DNA from 3 places in the Aquibium microcysteis genome. Region 3 is predicted to be linked to each of the others. Evidence: riboswitches for the same ligand, from Rfam matches in the RefSeq annotation. Region 3 holds a riboswitch; each other region holds the start of a gene.
What was found. Region 3 has a riboswitch for cobalamin ahead of IAI54_RS03350 (aromatic ring-hydroxylating oxygenase subunit alpha). Riboswitches for the same ligand answer to the same signal wherever they lie in the genome.

Region 1 (5,544 bases), 2.3 Mb from region 3:
GGATCAGCGTCAGCGTCGTGGTGTTGCCGGCGGCGATCGCCAGGAGCACGACGACGGCCACCAGGGCTCCGGTCATCGCACCCGCGGGCAGCGCCAGCATGGAGGCACCGGCGAGGCCGGAATAGAACACGATCACGGCCCCCAGCGAGGCCGTGGCCGACACGCCGATGATCCCGGGTTCGGCGAGCGGGTTGCGCAGGAAGCCCTGGAGGGCCGCGCCCGACAGTCCTAGACCGAAACCGACGAGGGCGGCGAGCAGCGCGCGCGGCAGACGGACCTCGCGCATGATGATCGCGGCGGCCTCGCCGCCGCCCGACAGGAGCCCGTCCACGCCCGCCGCCAGTCCGAGCGCGGCGGGGCCGATCAGCAGCGACGCCGCGAAGAGCACGGCGACCGCGACCGACAGCGGCAGGATCAGGCGGGACGCGTTCATCCGGCCGCTCCCCGTGCCTCGAGGATCCCGTCTCGAAGGCCTCGGAGCGCGCGCACGGCTTCCAGGGTGAAATATCCGCCGCAGTTCCATGCGCCGCGCGGCACGATGCCGGACGCCAGCCGCGCGCCGCTTGCCGCGATGGCGGGATGGCGCGTGACCTCGTCGGCGAGGGCGGGAGCATCCTCGGCCCGCGCCGGAAGCAGCACCACGTCCGGGCGGTCGGAGACCAGCAGTTCGAGCGGGTAGGGGGCCATGCCGGCAAAGCCCCGCTCGGCCGCGAGATTGCGGAAGCCCGCCGCTTCCAGCACGCTGCCGGCCAGCGTGTCCGCGCCCGTCGCCACGCCGTTCTGGCCGTAGAGGACGATGGTGGGCCGCGGCGCGTCGGCGGGCACCCTCAGTGCGGCGAGGTCGCGTTCGAAAGCTGCGGCCATCGCTTCGGCCCGGGCCTCGGCGCCGAGGATCGCGCCCATGCGGCGGATATCGAGCGGGATCGTGTCGAGCGTCTGCGTGTAGTCGAACTCCTCCACCCGCAGCCCGAGATGGCGCAGCAGCTGGGTCGTATTGTGAAGCGAGTAGGTCCCGGTCACCACCGCTTCGGGCGCCGCGACGAAGACCTCTTCGGCGATGCCGGCATTCTTGGGGTAGGCGCCGGCCTTCGCGTGCAGGAAAGAGTAGTCCGGATCGTCGGACAGCACCGACAGCGAAACGATCTGTTCCGGCGCCGCCAGCGCGAGCACGAGCTGGTCGGTACAGACGTTGAGCGACATGACCCTCGGCGTCCCGTCCGCGGCGGCGATCCGCGCCGGTCCGGCGATCATCGCCGCCGCCAGAACGGCGGCGACCGGCGGAAACCAGGGGGCGCCCGGCCGACGCGCGCGTCCGGCCCGACTGCCGGGTGCACGCGCGACGACCGGGCGGCGGCGCATCAGAACTGCGCCTTGAAGCCCGCGAAGGCGGAGATGCCGGCCGTGCCGAAGCCCGGCGACACCTGGTAGTCCTGGTCGAGCAGGTTCTCCACGCGCACATAGGCTTCGGTGTTCTCGGTCGGCTTGTAGGCCACCTTGGCGTTGATCAGCACGTAGTCGTCGAGCTTCACGTCGCCGCGCACCGCGCTGTATCTTGTGCAGGGTGAGGGGTCGGGATCGCAGCCGAAACTGGTCGTATAGGCTTGGCTGCCGACGATGATGGTGTCCAGCGTATCGAGCGGGATCTTGGCCGTGGCCGAAATCGTCCACTTCTCGGCCGGGCGCACCGTCGCCTGCAGGCCGATCGCATGCTCCGGAATGCGGATGGCGCGGTCGCCGTCGGGATCCCTGGCGTCGGTATAGGTGTAGTTCGCACCGACGTCGAACCAGCTTGATGCCTTCCAGGTCACGGAGGTCTCGACGCCGCGGGACTTCGTCGTCCCGGGGGCCTGCTGGTAGTTGAAGGTGACGTTGTCGTAGAGGATCAGGTTCTCGACGTCGAGCATGAAGAAGGTGACGTCCGCCACCAGCGCCCCGTCGAGCAGGGTCTGTTCCACGCCCGCGTCGAAACTGAAACTCGTTTCGGGCTTGAGGGCGGTGTTTCCGACGTAGGGGCCGTACAGTTCGTAGAGGCTGGGGGCACGGAAGCCCGTCCCGACCGAGCCGTGCAGCCGGGTCCCGGTCTGGTCGAACAGGTAGGACGCGGTGCCGCGGTAGGTGAGGTGCCCGCCGAATGCGGAGTGGCTGTCGTGGCGAAGCCCGCCGGTCAGGACGAGATTCTCGACCGGCTCCAGGATGGCCTGGGTCCAGACGCCGGTCAGCGAGAAGGTTTCGTCGGTGTCCGTGCCGTAGTTGTCGGTCGCCTCGGCACCCTGCCGTTCGTGGTCCGCACCGTACTGCAGCGTGAGCCAGGTCGAGGCCTCGAAAGAGCCCTGGTAGTCGAACTTGGTGCGCTTGCCGGTGTAGTCGGCGTCGAAGGCGCCGTTGATCGGATCGACGGACCGAATCGCGCGGTCGAGCTGGAAGACCTGCACGGAAGCTGTGTTCTTCAGTCGTCCGTCGAGCAGGTCGAGATTGAAGCCGAAGCGGGCGGCCGCCTGTTCGGTGGCGTTGCGGTTCTGGAGATTGTCGGAAGGCTCGACGATCTCGCCGGTGCGGGGGATGACGTAGCGATCGTTGTCGTAGTTGGACCGACCCTTGATGTAGAGCGCGCTGGCGAAGACGGAGAAGTTCTCGTTGAACCGGTACTCGCCGTTGATGTCGAGATTGCCGAGGTCGAAGGCGTCGTTTTCGGTCCCGAGCGCTGCGGACGAGATGCCGTCGGTATGATAGCCGGCCGCGTTGAACGACAGGCTCGCCTTGTCGTTGGCGGCGCGCAGCCCGTAGGCGCCGCGCACCGTGCCGTTCGAGCCCGCCTCGACGCCGACCAGATGCTTCACGCCGGGCTCGATCCCGCCGAGGGTCGAGACCGAGATGACGCCCGCGATCGCGTCGGAACCGTAGAGCGTGCTCTGCGAGCCCTTCAGGACCTCGATGCTGCCCACGCTGTCGGCGAGCAGATACTGGTAGGACGTCTGGACCTGGGTGCTCGTCGGGTCGGAGATGTCGATGCCGTTGTAGAGCGTCTTGACGTAGCGGCGGGGCAGGCCGCGCACGGAGAGGCTCGCCTCGGTTCCCTGACCGCCGGGAGAGGTAATGTGGATGCCCGGCAGCTGGTTCAGGTAGTCGACGATGAGAGGCCGCGCCTGCGCCTCGATCTCGTCCTTGCTCACGGTCTCCACCTTCGAGCCGGTCTTGGCCTTGTCGATGGGCGTGCGGTTGGGCGTGATGACGATTTCGCCGATGTCGAGTTCCTGAGCGAAGGCAGGTGCTGCGACGATCAGCGAAAGAACGGATACGGCGGCGGAAAGCGACAGCGCTTTCGTGTGATTCATGACGGTCCCCCGGGGCCGCGCCCCCTCGGACGCGGTCATGGTTGCAATGGTGCCGGTGGGATCGGTGTCGGGGTCCCCCAGCGATGACGAAAGCCACCACTGTGCGAGACAGCGCCGGAAGCTCCCCGCATCCGGAAACGTGACGGCCCGAGGCAGGTCTCCTGGCTTGCGGTTCAGCGGCCTGCCCTGCCTTCCCGAAGCGACGAACGCGCCTCAGTGGCATCGATGGACAGGCCTCGCCGCTTACAGTTGCGGGGGCAGCTACGGTCGCGATGCCTGCGGCACCGTCCCGTATTCCCTATCTCCTCCCGGCCTGCATTGGCACGGGAACCTCGGACGCCGACATATTAACAGTCCGTGAAGCGCCGGGTCAACGGTCCGGGCAAGCGCGATTCACGGTCGAGCGACCGGCGCCGGACGACCGCAGCGTGTTTAGCCGTACTAAAACAATCCGCTTGACTCGTTCCAGGCGGCGAGTCACGTTTTAGAAATACTAAAACGGGGGAAAGCGTGGCCGACCGGGTTGATCACGAGGGCTTTGCGGGTGCCGAGGCGGCGCCGCTGGGCGATCGCCTGCGGACGCGACGCCAGGCGCTCGGGCTGACCCTGAAGGAGGTCGCGGACAAGGCGGGCCTGTCGGTCGGCTTCATCTCGCAGATCGAGCGCGGCATCACCACGCCGTCGCTGTCGTCGCTGGTATCGGTGTCGCGGGTCCTCGGGCTGCACGTCTCGGAGTTCCTGTCGCAGCCCAAGGTCACGGCTTCGATGACCCGGAGCAGCCAGCGCCCGCATTATGCCGTCGGCGGCAACTCGCTGGTCTACGAACGGCTGTCCACCTCGTTTCCGGGCAACGTGCTGCGCAGCCTGATCATCCACGAGCCGCCCGGCTACCGCTCCGAACCGATCGCGCACGAGGGCGAGGAGATCTTCTACGTGCTGTCGGGGGCCATCACCGTCGAGCTCGAGGGGGAGACGAACATCCTCGAAGCCGGCGATTCGCTGCACTTCCAGTCCAACCGCGTCCACTCGTCGTGGAACCACACCGGCTCGCCGGCCACCATCCTGCACACCTGCACGATGGACGTGTTCGGCGACGACCCGGCCACGGAGGAACCGCACCCGGTCGTCCAGCGGGCGGCCGCGCGCGGCCGCAAACCATCCAAATCCAGGATCAACAAAGGGGAATCATGATGAAATCGATCGCCAGGCCGTTCGCGGCCGCGCTTCTCGCCGCCACCGTCCTCACGCCGCTCGCCGTCGCGCAGGCATCCGCGCAGACCGTGCTGCGCCTCGACGAGGTCGCCGTCGGCGAACTCGATCCGGGCAAGGCGTCGGACTATGCCGACTCCATCCTGATGTTCAACGTCTACGACACGCTGGTCCTGCCCGTGCAGGGCGGCCCGGGCTACGCGCCGCATCTGGCCGAGAGCTGGGAGGCCGACGGCAACGACTTCGTCTTCAAGCTGCGGACCGACGTGAAGTTCCAGAGCGGAAACCCGCTGACCGCCGAAGACGTCGTCTTCTCCTTCGACCGGATGAAGTCGCTCGGCGCCGGCCTGTCCTTCGTCTTCGCCAAGGTCGAGTCGGCCGAGGCGGTCGATGCGAACACCGTCCGCTTCAAGCTGACCGAGCCATACTCCCCCTTCGTCGCCTCCCTGGTCCGCCTGCCCATTCTCGACAAGAAGCTCGTCATGGCCAACCTCGGCGACGGCGAGGGCGAGATGAAGGACTGGGGCCAGGCCTTCCTGTCGGCCAACGGTGCGGGTTCGGGGGCCTACAAGGTCGTCTCGCACAATCCGCAGCAGGAAACGGTCATGGAGAAGAATCCGGACTATTTCCTCGACGTGGCGGCCAGCGCGCCCGACCAGGTGCGCCTGCGCTACGGCCTGGAGGCGGCCACCGTGCGCACGCTGATCGCCCAGGGCGAGCACGACATCTCCTCGCAGTGGCTGCCGCCGGAGGTGCTGAAGGCGCTTGCCGGCAGTGGCGCGCAGATCCTCAAGGAGGCCGGCGGCGGCGCGTTCTACGTCAAGCTCAACACCGCCAAGCCGCCGCTCGACGACGTGAACTGCCGCCTGGCGCTGGCATCCGCCTTCGATTACTCCGCCGGCATCCAGATGGTGGCGGTGGCCGACGGCATCGCACAGGGCAGCCCGTCGACCGGCGCGATCCCGGTCGGCATGTTCGGTGCCGGCGACACGCCGCTGGCGCG
Region 2 (5,544 bases), 1.2 Mb from region 3:
CCCTCCGGCGGCCGGAAATCATGCGCCATGACGTGGCCGGCCCGGATCGGCAGGCGGTGGTGCCGCGCCTCCGCCATGAACGAGGCCGCCTGCGCGACGGCCGCGCGCTCCTTCTCCGAAAGCTTTGCCGGGTTGGGCGTGCGGCAGAACAGCTCGAAGGCGGCGCGGCCGGCGAGCACGGGCGCCAGATGGTCGGCCAGCCGGAACGTCGAGCGGATGACACTTGCGGGAAATGATGCCATGGTGGGAATCCGAAATTCGTTCAACCGTGAACATTATTAGTTCAAGCATGAACAAAAAACAAGACCTGCCGTGGGACAACCCGCGCTTTCGCAACTGGATCGCCGTGGTGCGGGCCGAGAAGGCGGTCGTGCGCGCGCTGACCAAGGCGCTGGCGCCCTTCGACCTGAAGCTGGCGCAGCTCGACATGCTGATGAATCTCTACCGCCACCCCGGCATGTCGCAGCACGATCTGGCGCGAAAGCTGCTGGTCGGACGGTCGAACATCACCATGCTGCTGCCGCAGCTGGAGAAGCAGGGCCTGCTGCGGCGCGAGAACGACGCGAGCGACAAGCGCGTCATGCGGCTGACGCTGACGCCTGAGGGCGAGGCGCTGCTGATGGAGGCGCTCGCTGTCTACACGGCACTGATCGACAAGGTGATGGCGCAGTCCTCGCCGCGCGACTGCGACATGCTCGGCGAGCAGATGCGCCGGATCGAGACCATCCTCGCCGAGGACTGACGGCGCGTCCGGGTGCAATCCACAGATGCACGCACGCAAGCGATTGACAGTCACCCCCTCCAGGACACAAGACTTGGTGGTCACGGTCTCTCGAATCGCAAGATCGAGGGCTAAGAGGGAAGCCGGTTCAAAGCCGGCGCTGCCCCCGCAACTGTAAGCAGAGAGCTGCCGTCAAGCAGTGCCACTGGCGCCATCGTGTGCTGGGAAGGCCGACGGCAGCGGCGACCTGTGAGCCAGGAGACCTGCCGCGACATCATGAACGTCCACGGGCGGGGTGTCCCGGTGGTTCGCTTGCTCCGGTCGGCCCGTGCCGATCGGCGTCGTGCATGCGTCCGCCTGCTCTCCGTCCCCAACTCCATCGGGGATGATGATGACTGCGACTGCCGAACGACAAGCCTATGCGACCCACGCGCCGATTCCCGCCACCGAAGCCCGGGCGCACGAGCCGGGCTATCGCCTCATCCGGCGCAACGGCTCGGTCACGCCGTTCGATGCCTCGAAGATCGCGGTAGCGCTGACGAAGGCGTTTCTGGCCGTGGAAGGCCAGTCCGCCGCCGCCTCGCGCCGCATCCACGACATCGTCGCCGGCCTGACGGCCCAGATCGTCGCCGGTCTCGCCCGCCGCGCCGATGCCGGACGGGTCTTCCACATCGAGGACGTGCAGGACCAGGTGGAACTGGCGCTGATGCGCGGCGAGCACCACAAGGTCGCCCGTGCCTACGTCCTCTACCGCGAGGAGCGCGCGCGCGAACGCGCCAGGCTCGCGGACGCCTCGGCGGCGAAGTCTGCCCCTGCCCCGCTGCTGCACGTGACCACGGCCGACGGCACGCGGGCGCCCCTGGACGAAACCCGCCTGGCGACCGTCATCGGCGAGGCCTGCGCCGGTCTCGAAGGCGTCGCGGCCGATGCGATCCTCGTCGAGACCCGCCGCAACCTCTATGACGGCATCTCGCTCGACGAACTGGCGCAGGCGCCGATCCTCGCCGCGCGGACCCTCGTCGAGACCGAACCGAACTATTCCAAGGTCAGCGCCCGGCTGCTGCTCGACAAGCTGCGCCGCGAGGCGCTGAGCTTCGTCGCCGGCCGGCCCGAGCAGGCCACGCAGGCCGAGATGGCGGAACGCTACGGCGACTATTTCCGCGCCTATGTGAAGGCCGGCATCGCCAACGAGCGGCTGGATCCGGAGCTTGCCCGCTTCGACCTCGCCCGCATCGCCGCCGCGCTGAAGCCGGAGCGCGACCTGAAGTTCGACTATCTCGGCTTCCAGACGCTCTACGACCGCTACGTCCTGCATGTCCGCGGCCATCGCTTCGAACTGCCGCAGGCCTTCTTCATGCGCGTGGCGATGGGGCTTTCGCTGCGCGAGATCGACCGCGAGGCCCGGGCGATCGAGTTCTACGACCTGATCTCCTCCTTCGACTTCATGACCTCGACGCCGACCCTGTTCAACTCGGGCACGCTGCGCCCGCAGCTCTCGTCCTGCTTCCTGACGACGGTGGCCGACGATCTCGACGGCATCTTCAAGGCAGTGAAGGACAATGCGCTGCTGGCGAAGTTCTCCGGCGGCCTCGGCAACGACTGGACGCCGGTGCGCGGCCTCGGCGCCCACATCCGGGGCACCAACGGCGAGAGCCAGGGCATCGTGCCGTTTCTCAAGGTGGCCAACGACACCGCCATCGCGGTCAACCAGGGCGGCAAGCGCAAGGGCGCGGTCTGCGCCTATCTCGAGACCTGGCACGTCGACATCGAGGAGTTCCTCGACCTGCGGAAGAACACCGGCGACGATCGCCGCCGCACCCATGACATGAACACCGCGAACTGGATCCCCGACCTGTTCATGCAGCGCGTCGAGGCGGGCGCCCAGTGGACCCTGTTTTCCCCCGACGAGGTGCCCGACCTGCACGATCTCTACGGCAAGCCGTTCAAGGCGGCCTACGAGGCCTACGAGGCGAAGGCCGATCGCGGCGAGATCAAGGTGTTCAGGCGGGTGGCGGCGGTCGACCTGTGGCGGCGCATGCTCACCATGCTGTTCGAGACCGGACATCCCTGGATCACCTTCAAGGACGCCTGCAACCTGCGCTCGCCGCAGCAGCATGCGGGCGTCGTGCACTCCTCCAACCTGTGCACCGAGATCACGCTGAACACGAGCGCCGACGAGGTTGCGGTCTGCAATCTCGGATCGGTCAACCTCGCAGCCCACGTCACCGCCGACGGCATCGACCAGGCGCGTCTGGCGCGCACGGTGGCGACCGCCATGCGCATGCTCGATAACGTCGTCGACATCAACTTCTACACCATCCCCGAGGCGCGCCGCTCCAACCTGCGCCACCGCCCGGTGGGGCTGGGGCTGATGGGCTTCCAGGACGCGCTGCAGACCCTGCGCCTTTCGGCGGCATCGGAGGGCGCCGTCGCCTTTGCCGACACCTCGATGGAAGCGGTGAGCTATCATGCGATTTCGGCCTCGGTCGATCTCGCCGCCGAGCGCGGCCGCTATCCGAGCTTCGAGGGCTCGCTGTGGTCGAAGGGCATCCTGCCGATCGATTCGCTCGACCTGCTGCAGGACGCCCGCGACGGCGCGGTGGTCTTCGACCGGTCGTCGACGCTGGACTGGGATTCCCTGCGCCGGCGCGTGAAGGCGACCGGCATGCGCAACTCCAACTGCATGGCGATCGCGCCGACCGCCACCATCTCCAACATCGTCGGCGTCTCGCAGTCGATCGAGCCCGCCTACAGCCAGCTCTACGTCAAGGCCAACATGTCGGGCGACTTCACCGTGGTGAACACCGATCTCGTGCGCGACCTCAAGGCGCGCGACCTCTGGGACGAGGTGATGGTGTCGGACCTGAAATATTTCGACGGCAAGGTCAGCGGGATCGACCGCGTGCCCGACGACCTGAAGGCGCTCTACGCCACCGCCTTCGAGATCGAGCCGCAATGGCTGATCCGCGCCGCGGCAGCCCGGCAGAAATGGATCGACCAGGCGCAGTCGCTGAACCTCTATATGGCAGAACCCTCCGGCCGGAAGCTCGACGAGGCCTACCGGCTCGCCTGGAGGCTGGGTCTGAAGACGACCTACTACCTGCGCGCCCTGTCGGCGACGCATGTCGAGAAGTCGACGCTGAAGGGCACCGACGGCAAGCTCAACGCGGTGAAGGCCGTGGTTTCGGCGCCACCCGTCACCGCCGCGCCCGCGCGGCCGGTCCCGGATGCGGTCGTGAGCGATGCGATGGCGGCCTGGGGCAAGGCCTGCGCCATCGACGATCCCGATTGCGAGGCCTGCCAGTAGAGACCGCCGCCCCCCTCGACACCCATGGCTCCGCCCGCGCCACCTTGCCAGGTCGAGCCGCTTGTCTCGCCCGCGCCACAATCCTTTTCAGGAGTTTCCACCATGCTCGACTGGTCAGAACCCAGATCCGCTCCCCTCGCCGCCCTCGAGACCACTCCCGCACCTGCTGCCGACCCCACCGGCCTCGGCGACATCGACCGCGCCGGCGGCCGCGTCTCCGTCGACGAGAAGCGGATGATCAACTGCCGCGCCGACGTGAACCAGCTCCTGCCGCTCAAGTACAGATGGGCCTGGGAGAAATATCTCTCGGCCTGCAACAACCACTGGATGCCGACCGAGGTCTCCATGCAGGCCGACATCGCCCTGTGGAAATCGCGCGACGGGCTGACGCCGGACGAACGCCACGCCATCAAGCGCAATCTCGGCTTCTTCGCCGCATCCGAATCGCTCGTCGCCAACAACATCGTCCTGGCAATCTACCGCCATCTGACCAACCCGGAATGCCGGCAGTACCTGCTGCGCCAGGCCTTCGAGGAAGCGGTGCACACCCACACTTTCCAGTACGTCGTCGAAAGCCTCGGCCTCGACGAGGGCGAGTTGTTCAACATGTACCGCGAGGTGCCGTCGATCACCGACAAGGCCGCCTGGGCGCTGCAGCACACGCAGAGCCTCGACGACCCGGACTTCCGCACCGGCACGCAGGCCGCCGACCAGCGCTTCCTGCGCGATCTCGTCGCCTTCTACGTCGTCTTCGAGGGCATGTGGTTCTACACCGGCTTCGCGCAGATCCTGTCGCTCGGCCGGCGCAACAAGATGGTCGGCATCGCCGAGCAGTACCAGTACATCCTGCGCGACGAGAGCATCCACCTGAATTTCGGCATCGACGTCATCAACCAGATCAAGGTGGAGAACCCGGACCTGTGGACGGCATCGTTCCAGGACGAGGTGCGCGGCATGCTGGCCGAAGGCGCCCGGCTGGAGGCCGCCTACGGCCGGGACACGATGCCGCGCGGCTTCCTCGGGCTGAACGCGGCGCTGTGCGAGCAATACATGCATTTCATCGCCAACAGGCGCTGCGCGCAGCTGGGACTGGCGCCCGTCTTCGCCACGACCGAGAATCCGTTCCCGTGGATGAGCGAGGCGATGGATCTCAAGAAGGAGAAGAACTTCTTCGAGACCCGCGTCATCGAATACCAGAACGGCGGCGCGCTCGCCTGGGACTGACCGCAGCACGCCTCACGCGCAGGGAGGGCCGTCGCCTGGATCGAGGATGACGGGCTCGCCGCGCGCCACCCGCGCCGCGACGTCCTCCCGAAGTTCCATCTGTTCCGGGAGAAACAGCTTGCAGTAGGCCACGCTCGCCCGGTGCGCCTCCTCGAGTGCCTCGTCGGTGATGTCGCCGTCGCGCGCGTAGGAAATTCCCAGGACGGCATCGACCACTTCGATGAAGGTCAGGAACTTTGCCTCTGCGTCGCGGATCAGCGGCAGATGGAAGGCGCTGTTCAGCCGCCGGAAC
Region 3 (5,544 bases):
GCCACGAAGACGTCCGCGGCGGCTCTCGCGTCCCCGGGTGCCTGGTGGCGTCCCTCGATGGGAATGCCGAGCCACTGCGCGATCATGTCGAGCGACTGGTCGGGCAGGTTCGCATTGGCCGCGGCCGAGAGCAGACGCACGCATAGCGTCCGCGGCCTGCTCCAGCGGATGCCGGCGCGCTTCGCCTCATGCTCGATGACGGCGAGGTCGAAGCCGATGGAAAAGCCGATCAGCACGCGGTGGCTGGCAAAGGCGTCGAAGCGGGCGAGCGCCTCCGCGAAGGCCGGCGCGCCGGCGACGTCCGCGTCGCCGATCCGGTGGATGGCGGACGAGGCGGGCGGGATCGGCATCTTCGGATCGACCAGCGTCTCGAAGGTCTCGCCGGTACGCACCCGGCCGCCCGAGATCGCGACCGCGCCGATCTGCACGATCCGCGCGGTGGTGGTGTCGAGGCCGGTCGTCTCGGTGTCGGCGCAGACCGCGTCGAGCGCGATCAGCGGCGTCGCCCCGCTCAGGATCCTCATGCGGCGTCCTCCCCCGGAAATCGCGTCAGACATAGCATGCGGGGTCGGACCGGCGCTTGATCCTGATCAGGCCCGCGCCGGTCGGGGGCCGGTGGACGGGCGAGTGGTCCGCCCTGGGGACTGTCGCCTTCCAATGCGGCCCATGTCGCATTCGTGCGATCCTGCCCGATTGCGACATGGTGTTGTGGGCGCGTTCAAGGTGCCTTCCGGCGGCGACGCCCGGAGGGATAATTGGGAAGCCGGAACCCCGGAAGGGGGAAGCCGGCGCTGCCCCCGCAACGGTGGCGGAGCGAGAAACCCGACGGGAGACCACTGGGCCTGAAGGCCCGGGAAGGTGTCGGGGAGGCCTGACCGGCCAGCTCCGGAGCCCGGAAACCAGCCTCGGACCTGTTGAAAACCGACTGATCGCGGTGGGCGGTCAAGAGGCGGAGCGGTTCGGGCAGCCCTGGCGGCGCACGCGCCGCTGTTCCTCCATCACCACCAGTTCAGTCCTTGTGCGGAAGCGAGGACGGACATGGACACGCGCAACGACATGCTGAGGCTCCTGAAGAGCCGGCGGCCGGGCTTCAGCCTGGAACAGCCCTTCTACACCGACCCGGACTACCACAGGCTCGACCTCGAACTCATCTGGTACCGCGACTGGCTGTTCGTCGGCCATGACTGCGAGGTGGCGAAGCCGGGCGCCTATTTCACGGTGCAGGTGGGCGACTATCCGGTGGTGATCGTCCGCGGCCGCGACGGCCAGATCCGCGCCTTCCACAATTCCTGCCGGCATCGCGGCAGCCGGGTCTGCACGACGCAGAAGGGCACGTCGGCGCGGCTGGTGTGCCCCTATCACCAGTGGACCTACGACCTCGACGGATCGCTCGTCTTCGCCAGGCAGATGGCGGAGGACTTCCGCAAGGAGGAGTTCGGCCTGAAGCCGGTCGCCTGCGAGAGCGTCGGCGGCTACGTCTTCATCTGCCTGGCGAACGAACCGGCGGACTTCGCTCCGTTCCGCGCCCTGATGGAGCCCTATTTCCGGCCGCACCGGCTGACCGAGGCCAAGGTGGCCTTCGAGAGCACCATCGTCGAGAAGGGCAACTGGAAGCTCGTCTGGGAGAACAACCGCGAGTGCTACCATTGCGCGGGCAATCATCCCGAACTCTGCAAGACCTTCCCGGAAGCGCCGACGGTGACCGGCGTCAACGGCGCCGAGAGCGACCCGGACATGCTGGCGCACTGGGCCAGATGCGAGGCGGCCGGCCTGCCGTCGCGCTTCCGCATCGACGAGCGCGGCCAGTACCGCGCCACCCGCGCGCCGCTGCTGCGCGACGCCGTCAGCTACACCATGAGCGGCCGGCGCGCGGTGAAGCGAAATCTCTCCGACGACGTCGCCGCCGACCGGATCGGCACGCTGCTCCTCTACCACTACCCGACGACCTGGAACCATGTGCTGGGCGACCATGCCGTGACCTTCCGCGTGCTGCCGATCAGCGCCAACGAGACGGCGGTGACGACCAAGTGGCTGGTCCACAAGGACGCGGTGGAGGGGGTCGACTACGACCTCGCCGAACTCACCCACGTCTGGACCGAAACCAACGACCAGGACCGCCGCATCGTCGAGGAGAACGCCTTCGGCATCCGCTCGCCCGCCTACGAGCCGGGACCCTATTCGGAACTGCACGAGGGCGGCGTGATCCAGTTCGTCGACTGGTATGCCGGCTTCATGGCGCCGCGCCTCGCGGAAGGTGCCGCGCCGCGGCTGAAGAGCGTGGCGTGAGGGAGGGGAGGATGGTGCATTTCCCCCGAGCTGCTCGCTCTGTCGCCGAAGCACCCCCTCACCGGCCCTTCGGGCCACCTCTCCCCCTGCCCGGGGGAGAGGAAACGCCCGCCTTGTCTTCGCCGCTCCTCCGGCACGGCTTCCTCTCCCCCGGGCAGGGGGAGAGGTGGTTTGCGCAGCGAACCGGTGAGGGGGTGCTTGGCGCTGCGGCTGGAGAATGGGCATGAACGCCCCCGCCGATCCCGCCCTCTACCGCCATCTCGACGAGATGACCCCGTGGGACGACCGGCTGCAGGTGCTGGAGGTGACCGGCGTGACCGAGGAGGCGCCGGACGTGCGCACCTTCACCTTCCGCTCCGACGCGCAGACCTGGTTCCGCTACAAGCCCGGCCAGTTCGTGACGCTGGAACTGCCGGTCGGGCCGGAGCCGCTGCTGCGTACCTACACGCTGTCGTCCTCGCCCTCGCGGCCCTTCTCGATCGCGGTGACCGCGAAGGCGCAGGCGGGCAGCATCGGCACGCGCTGGATGTTCGAGAACCTGAAGCCCGGCGCCCATGTCCGCGCCTACGGCCCGGCGGGCGGCTTCACCCATCACGATCACCCGGCGGGAAAGTACCTGTTCATCTCCGCGGGGTCCGGCGTCACGCCGATGATGTCGATGCTGCGCTGGTTTTCCGACTGCGCGCCGTGGTCCGACGTCGCCTTCGTCAACTGCGCGCGGCGGCCCGAGGAGATCATCTTCCGCAAGGAGCTCGAGCTTCTGGGCAGCCGGATGCCCGGCCTGTCGCTCGGCTTCCTGATCGAGGAGCGGTCGAGCCGCGAGAGCTGGTTCGGCCACATGGGCCGCATCGACGCCGTGCGCCTGCCGCTGCTGTCGCCCGACTTCCGCGAGCGCGAGGTGTTCTGCTGCGGCCCCGATCCCTTCATGCGCGCGGTGCGCGGCATGCTGGAAGCCTCGGGCTTCGACATGACGCACTACCACCAGGAGAGCTTTGCCGCGCCGGCTCCGGCTCCGGCGCCGGTGGATGTCGAGGCGCTGGCGGCCGAGGACGGCGCGCCGGTGCAGGAGGCGCTGCCGATCCGCTTCTCCCTGTCGGACGCCAGCGGCGAATGCCTGCCCGGCCAGACGATCCTCCAGGCGGCGCGGGCGGCGGGCGTGCGCATTCCGGCCGCCTGCGAGTTCGGGCTGTGCGGCACCTGCAAGACGATGAAGCTCTCAGGGGAGGTCGAGATGGCGCACAATGGCGGCATCCTCGACGACGAGATCGCCGAGGGCTTCATCCTCGCCTGCTGTTCGAAGCCGCTGACGGCGGTGGAGGTCGCGGCATGACCGGCCGCGATCCCGACGCCTCGCCCACGCGGTCGAGCCCGCCCCGCGCGGGCGGACGGACACGCGTCTCGCCGCTGCCGCCGCCCGACGAGGTCTTCGCCGACTGGCTCCTGTCGGTGCCGCATGGAGAGGATCTCGCCGCGGCCGCCCGCCGCCAGGTCGAGCTGATCGACGCGCGAGGCCAGTCGCATCCCGACGTCGCGTGCCTGCGCCTGCTGCTGGTCGCCGTCGCGGGGGAGGGCGCGTAGCCGCCCCGGCCCGTTCCGGCGCGCCGTCCGGAAATCCGAACAGGTCCGCCAAAGCCGTTCGGAATTCCTGACGCCCGCGGCCGGGAACCTGGCCAAGATCTTGAAATAACGACGTTTCCGAAACTGGCACGCCCCATGCAAGGGGAGGGCGACCAGCGAAGGGAACATCGTGGACATGGCTTGGATCATCCTCATTGCACTGGCGGGCGCGGCCATCGCGCGGCCCGCTGCCGAGCTGCTGGGCAAGGCCTCCGGCTGGGTGATGAGCCTGGTGCCGCTCGCCCTGTTCGTCATGATCCTGCAGCACGCGGGCGACGTGGCCGACGGCGGCGCGGTGATGTCGACGATCTCGTGGGTGCCGTCGCTGGGCGTCGACGTCACCCTGCGGCTCGACGGCTTCTCCATGCTCTTTTCGCTGCTGATCACCGGCATCGGCACGCTGGTGACGATCTATGCCGGCGCCTATTTCGCCGAAAAGCCCGTGGCCGACATGGGCCGCTTCCTGGCGCTGATCCTGCTGTTCATGGCGGCCATGCTCGGCACCGTGCTGTCCGACGATCTGATCGTCATGTTCGTCTTCTGGGAGCTGACGAGCCTCACCTCCTTCATGCTGATCGGCTTCGACGGCCACAAGCCGGAGGCGCGCAAGGCGGCGATCCAGTCGCTGCTGGTCACCGGCGGCGGCGGGCTGGTGCTGTTCGCGGGCATCCTGCTGATCGGCATGACGCTCGGCACCTTCTCCTTCACCGAGGTTCTTTCGCGTTCCGGCGAACTCGTCGCCAGCCCCTGGGCCGGCGTGATCGCCGCGCTGATCATGATCGGCGCCTTCACCAAGTCGGCGCAGGTGCCGTTCCACTTCTGGCTGCCCAACGCCATGGCCGCGCCGACGCCGGCGTCCGCCTACCTGCACTCCGCCACCATGGTGAAGCTCGGCATCTTCCTGCTCGCCCGCTTCGACGCGGTGTTCGCGACCATGCCGGCCTTCGGCACGACCCTGGTGGTCGTCGGCTCCCTGACCATGACGGTGGCCGCGCTGAAGGCGCTGCGGGCGGAGGGCTACAAGGCGGTGCTGGCGCACTCGACCGTCGCCTCGCTCGGCATCCTGGTCATGCTGATCGGGCTCGACGGGGAGGTGGCGGCGGTGGCGACCGTCGGGTTCATCCTGGCGCACGCGCTCTACAAGGCGGCGCTGTTCTTCTGCGCCGGCACCGCGATCCACGCCACCGGCGAGACCAGCCTGCGCAAGCTCGGCGGCCTCGCCCGCTTCCTGCCGGTGACGGCGGTGGCCGCCGTGCTGGCCAGCCTCAGCATGGCCGGCCTGCCACCCTTCGTCGGCTTCATCTCAAAGGAATACCTCTTCGAGGCGCAGCTCACCAACGGCTGGAACGTCGTGCCGATCGTCGTCGCCGTGCTGGTCAACGCGGTGATGTGCGGCGTGGCGGGCGTCGTCTCGATCAAGCCGTTCTATTTCAAGAGCCACCGCGTCGATGCCGTGAAGCACGGCGAGACGCCCGGTCTCCTCGTCGGCCCGCTGCTGCTGGCGACCGGCGGCGTCGTCATCGGCCTCTTCCCTGGCGGCATCGGCGACCTGCTGATCGGCCCGGCGGCCTCCGCCCTCCACGGCAGCCCGATCGACGTCTCGTTCAAGCTCTGGCACGGGCTGACGCCGATGCTGGTGCT

Region 1: it holds a riboswitch for cobalamin, as region 3 does, so the genes downstream of both, IAI54_RS14005 (TonB-dependent receptor plug domain-containing protein) here and IAI54_RS03350 (aromatic ring-hydroxylating oxygenase subunit alpha) in region 3, are expected to answer to the same signal.
Region 2: it holds a riboswitch for cobalamin, as region 3 does, so the genes downstream of both, IAI54_RS08785 (ribonucleoside-diphosphate reductase subunit alpha) here and IAI54_RS03350 (aromatic ring-hydroxylating oxygenase subunit alpha) in region 3, are expected to answer to the same signal.

The regions. Positions count from the first base shown of each region.
Region 1 is NZ_CP061080.1:3,033,584-3,039,127, reverse strand. Features, by position in the region: gene IAI54_RS14015 (FecCD family ABC transporter permease) at 1-433, opposite strand, end outside; gene IAI54_RS14010 (ABC transporter substrate-binding protein) at 430-1,251, opposite strand; gene IAI54_RS14005 (TonB-dependent receptor plug domain-containing protein) at 1,359-3,332, opposite strand; cobalamin riboswitch at 3,467-3,682, opposite strand; gene IAI54_RS14000 (cupin domain-containing protein) at 3,843-4,523, shown strand; gene IAI54_RS13995 (ABC transporter substrate-binding protein) at 4,520-5,544, shown strand, end outside.
Region 2 is NZ_CP061080.1:1,919,376-1,924,919, forward strand. Features, by position in the region: gene IAI54_RS08775 (alpha/beta fold hydrolase) at 1-242, opposite strand, end outside; gene IAI54_RS08780 (MarR family winged helix-turn-helix transcriptional regulator) at 290-742, shown strand; cobalamin riboswitch at 809-1,006, shown strand; gene IAI54_RS08785 (ribonucleoside-diphosphate reductase subunit alpha) at 1,113-4,028, shown strand; gene IAI54_RS08790 (ribonucleotide-diphosphate reductase subunit beta) at 4,131-5,252, shown strand; gene IAI54_RS08795 (TetR/AcrR family transcriptional regulator) at 5,265-5,544, opposite strand, start outside.
Region 3 is NZ_CP061080.1:730,099-735,642, forward strand. Features, by position in the region: gene IAI54_RS03345 (DUF294 nucleotidyltransferase-like domain-containing protein) at 1-524, opposite strand, end outside; cobalamin riboswitch at 705-922, shown strand; gene IAI54_RS03350 (aromatic ring-hydroxylating oxygenase subunit alpha) at 1,039-2,286, shown strand; gene IAI54_RS03355 (FAD-binding oxidoreductase) at 2,510-3,616, shown strand; gene IAI54_RS03360 (hypothetical protein) at 3,613-3,864, shown strand; gene mbhE (hydrogen gas-evolving membrane-bound hydrogenase subunit E) at 4,040-5,544, shown strand, end outside.